2 regions of the Thermobacillus sp. genome follow, and region 1 is predicted to be linked to the other one. Evidence: predicted binding sites of a transcription regulator. Region 1 holds the regulator's gene; the other holds the start of a gene.
What was found. The regulator Rex, encoded in region 1, represses fermentation and respiration genes when NADH is low (regulators of the CRP and FNR family bind a similar motif). The targets are predictions, from matches to a motif close to TTGTGAAATATTTCACAA.

Region 1 (2,201 bases):
GCCTGCTCGACAACCTGCGCCACTTCATCCATATGATCGTACATGTCGACGAACGCCGTCGTCCCGCGCTTCAGCATCTCGACGGCCGCAAGCGCCGCGCCGGCGCGCACATCTTCCGCCGTGAAGCGCGCCTCGAGCGGCCAGATCTTGTTCTGCAGCCAGTCCTGCAGCACCATGTCGTCGGCATACCCGCGAAGCAGCGTCATGGCTGCGTGGCCGTGCGTGTTGATCAGCCCCGGCATGAAGAGCAGGCCGCTGCCGCTGATCCTTTCCGCCCCGTCGGCCAGCGCGCCGGGATGCGCTTCGGCAAGATAGACGATCCGGCTGCCTTCCACGACCAGATGGCCGTTTACAATCGGCTGGCCGTCGTCCATGGTCAGAAACGTGCCGCCCTCAATCCACCACTTTGTCGTCATCGTGATCCGCATCCTTTTCCAAATAATAAGCAAGGCTGAGCAGTTCGGTCGTAAAATCGGCGTGATGAACCCGCACGGACGGCGGCACTTTCAGAATGGCCGGCGCGAAATTCAGAATGCCTTCGATGCCGGCGTCCGCCAGCTGGTCGGCCACTTTCTGCGCCGCCGCGGACGGCACGGTGATGATGCCGATCCGGATTTGCAGCGCTTCGACCGTCGCCTTCAGTTCCTCCATCGGCTGCACACGCATCGTGTTGATCTGCATTCCGATCTTGTCGGGATGGTCGTCGAACACTGCGACGATCTTCATGTTGTCGCGGCTGTACCGGTTGTAGTTGCAGAGCGCCTGGCCAAGATTGCCCGCGCCGACCAGCGCGACATTGATTCCCCTGTCCAGTTTCAGGATGTGCCGGATCTTGCTGATCAGGTAGGAGACGTCGTAGCCGATGCCCTTGCGGCCGAATTCGCCGAAGTACGCCAGATCCTTGCGGATCTGCGCGGGGTTGAGGTCGAGCTTGCGGCCGAGCGCCTGCGACGAGACGGTCTGCACCTCGCCGCGCGAAAGCTCGTTGAGCGCCTGAAGATAGAGCGGCAGTCTGCGCACGACCGCCTCGGATATTTTCGTCTGCTGCTTCATCACGCGGATCCTCCCTGCGTCGTCCCGGTTTCACTCAGCCACTCCCGAATGCGCGGCACAATCTGTTCGATGTGCATCGTCTCGATCTTGGGGCCCGGCAGCGAGTACAGAAAATATTTGCCGTAGCTCGTTTCAATGACGCGCGTGTCGTACAGGATGACGATTCCCTTGTCCTTCGCCGTGCGGACGAGGCGGCCGAAGCCTTGCTTGAAGCGGATGACCGCCTGCGGAATCGACAGTTTCATGAACGGGTTCTTCTTCTCCGCCGCCAGCTGTTCCGATTTCGCTTCGAGCAGCGGATGGTTCGGCGGCGTAAACGGCAGCCGAACGATGGCGAGACATGTCAGCGCGTCGCCCGGCAGATCGACGCCTTCCCAGAAACTGCTCGTGCCGAGCAGCACCGAGGCCTGCTGCTGCCGGAACCGGCGGACAAGCTTCGTCCTGCCGCCGCCGTCGATGCCCTGGCCGATGACGGCGATTCCCGCTTCGGCAAGCCGCTCTTTCAGCGGCTCATACACCTGCTTCAGCATCCGGTAGGACGTGAACAGGACGAGCATCCTGCCTGATGTCTCGCGCGCCACGTCGGCCAGCGATTCGACGAGCGCGGCAAGGAACGCCGGATCCGCCGACGCCCCCTTGATCGGCGGGAGGTTGCGCGGGATGACGACCAGCGCCTGGTCGCGGTAATTGAACGGCGACGGCAGCTGGACGGTCGCGAGCCGTCCGTCCGCTTCGAATCCGGACAGCCCGAGTTGTTCGGTCGCGTACTCGAACGATTTGTGCACGCTGAGCGTGGCCGAGGTCAGGATGACACTCCGCTTCGAATCGAAGAAGTATTGTTTGAGCAGTCCGCTGACATCGGCGGGCACGGCATAAAGATGCACCGACCGCGACTTGGAGAACGCGTTTGCCTCCAGCCAGTAAACGGTCCCGCCTTCCTCCAGCTTGACGAAACCGTGCAGATCGTCGCGGACGCGCGCCAGATCCTTCACCCGGCCCGCGGTGTCGACGGCCACCGCTTCGACCTCGGCGTCGTCGCAATGTTCCTTGATTTCCGCGAGCAGCTTGTCGAACGTGCGGATAATCTCGTTCAAGGAGGCGAACACGTTCGCTTCGGCCGTCCGCACCGCTTCCCATTCGGACGGCGG
Region 2 (2,201 bases), on a different contig from region 1:
ATGAAGCCGTACAGCAATCCGGCGAGGCCGATGGTGAACATCGCGTACTGGACATAGCCGAGCCGTTCGCTGTAAATGTTCGATTGCAGAATGACGCTGATCAACTGATAGACCGCGCCCATGGCCAGCATGGTCGCCCAGCCGAGCACGAACAGATGGGCGTGGAACCACCCGGCAGGTCCGCGCACGCCGTCTCCGAGCCAGCCGAAGAACGACAGCAAGGACGCAGCGTGGAAGAGCACGAAACCGGCCATCCCCGAGACGATGAACAGGAAGGGGAGACGGGACACGGCGGTTGCCTCCTTACGTTTTCCGGATTTTCACGATCGCCGATCCGTCCGGCTGCTCCTCGATCTCGTACGGATAGCCGAGACGGTTCAACTCCTCGAGGAGAAACACGGGCACCCGGTCATTGTGAATGACGACTTCATCGCCCGGGCGGCACCGGACGAGCGCGTTCAGCGTGCGGACCATCGGCTGCGGCGGTTCGAGCCCGCGGTTGTCCAGTTCGATGACGGCGGGACCGTCCTCCCGCGGCAGGCTACCCTCTCCCGAGAGGTTGTCCTCCCGCGAGAGGCCGTCCTCCCGCGAGAGGCCGTCCGAGACTTCCTGTCCCGCGTCTTCCGCCGCTTCGGCCGAAATTCCGGCGTCCAGCCAGTGCTTGTTCCTCTTGTGAACGAAGGTGGCGATCCAATGCTGCTTGTCGACCTGTTCCGCTTTGCCGGCATAGCCTTTCAATTTCATGACCCCGAACAGGGGAGTCGGCCGGAATGTGGCATGAACCTTTAAGATGTCGTCTTTGCCGAGCTTTTTGACGGTGTCCATGATCAGTTGGAACGGTTCCAGCTTCTTCTCCAGCATCGGTCTGACGTCAAGCTCGACGACTTTGGCGTCCTTGCGGTCCATCCCGATCCACCTCCCGCGCGTAAAATCATACGAATACCCGCTTCTTCGCTTCTTCGTACAACGCCGCCATCCTGCCGTACAGCGACATGGAAGAAGGCGTCCTCCAGGGACGCTTTGATCCGGATCGTTCTGTCATCGACGATTTCGACGTTTGCCATCTCGGTCAGCTTCTGGCCGGGGTACATCGCTTCGAACTGGAAGCGGAGCGGCACGGGATCATGGTTGTTGATCAGCAGCATCGCTTCGGACGGCGCCAGCTTGCCGAACGTTTCAAAGATGACCCTGTGCTTCAGATGCGGCGGATATTCCGTGGCGTTGACCGTCGCGGCAAATTGTCCCATTGTGCATTCCTCCCGAACAGAAGTTTGGTTTGCGCTTTGATTATAGGAGAAGGGGGAGATCAACTTTGTGAGACGTGTCACAAATCCATATTTTTGGCATATTTTCCGGCCGGACCGGGGATGGCAGCGGCGCATGGCAACACAAATCTTTTTATAAAATTCTTAGTTTGTTTAATAGACAAACAAAGTCGGGGAAGCTATAATAATAATCGAAGCGTTTACAACCGCACTTATTTGCATCGATTACCAATTCAAGGAGGCGTCAGTCGGCAATGGCTTATTTCGAGAACGTCGGCAAGATCCAGTTCGAGGGCAAAGGCTCGGACAACCCCTTCGCGTACAAACATTACAACCCGCAGGAGAAGGTGCTCGGCAAGACGATGGAGGAGCATCTCCGCTTCGCCGTCGCGTACTGGCACACGTTCACGGGCACCGGCGCGGATCCGTTCGGCGTCGGCACGGCGATCCGCAGCTGGGACAAGTTTGACGGCATGGACCGGGCGAAGGCGCGCGTCGAAGCGAACTTCGAATTCCTGGAGAAAACGGGCATCGACTACTACTGCTTCCATGACGTCGACATCGCGCCGGAAGGCGACACGCTGCAGGAGACGCACAAGAACCTCGACACCATTGTCGCCATGCTGAAGGAATTCCAGAAGTCGACGGGCAAGAAGCTGCTCTGGAACACGGCGAACATGTTCACGAATCCGCGCTACGTGTTCGGCGCGGCGACGACCTGCAATGCCGATGTCTACGCGCATGCAGCCGCGCAAGTGAAGAAGATGCTTGAAGTCGGCAAGGAGCTCGGGGCGGAGAACTACGTGTTCTGGGGCGGCCGCGAAGGCTACGAGACGCTGCTGAACACCGACATGGCGCTCGAGCTGGACAACCTGGCGCGCTTCTATCATATGGCTATCGAATATGCGAAGGAGATCGGCTTCAACGCGCAGTTCC

Region 2: C6W55_RS01370 (DUF2249 domain-containing protein) is a predicted target of Rex. The motif match lies at 1,313-1,330, and genes of this name have one in related genera.

Annotation. Positions count from the first base shown of each region.
Region 1 is NZ_QEWA01000033.1:185,642-187,842, forward strand. Features, by position in the region: gene C6W55_RS06965 (amidohydrolase) at 1-416, opposite strand, end outside; gene C6W55_RS06970 (redox-sensing transcriptional repressor Rex) at 394-1,053, opposite strand; gene dinG (ATP-dependent DNA helicase DinG) at 1,053-2,201, opposite strand, start outside.
Region 2 is NZ_QEWA01000021.1:3,350-5,550, forward strand. Features, by position in the region: gene C6W55_RS01360 (heme-copper oxidase family protein) at 1-290, opposite strand, end outside; gene C6W55_RS01365 (DUF2249 domain-containing protein) at 304-906, opposite strand; gene C6W55_RS01370 (DUF2249 domain-containing protein) at 828-1,247, opposite strand; gene xylA (xylose isomerase) at 1,520-2,201, shown strand, end outside.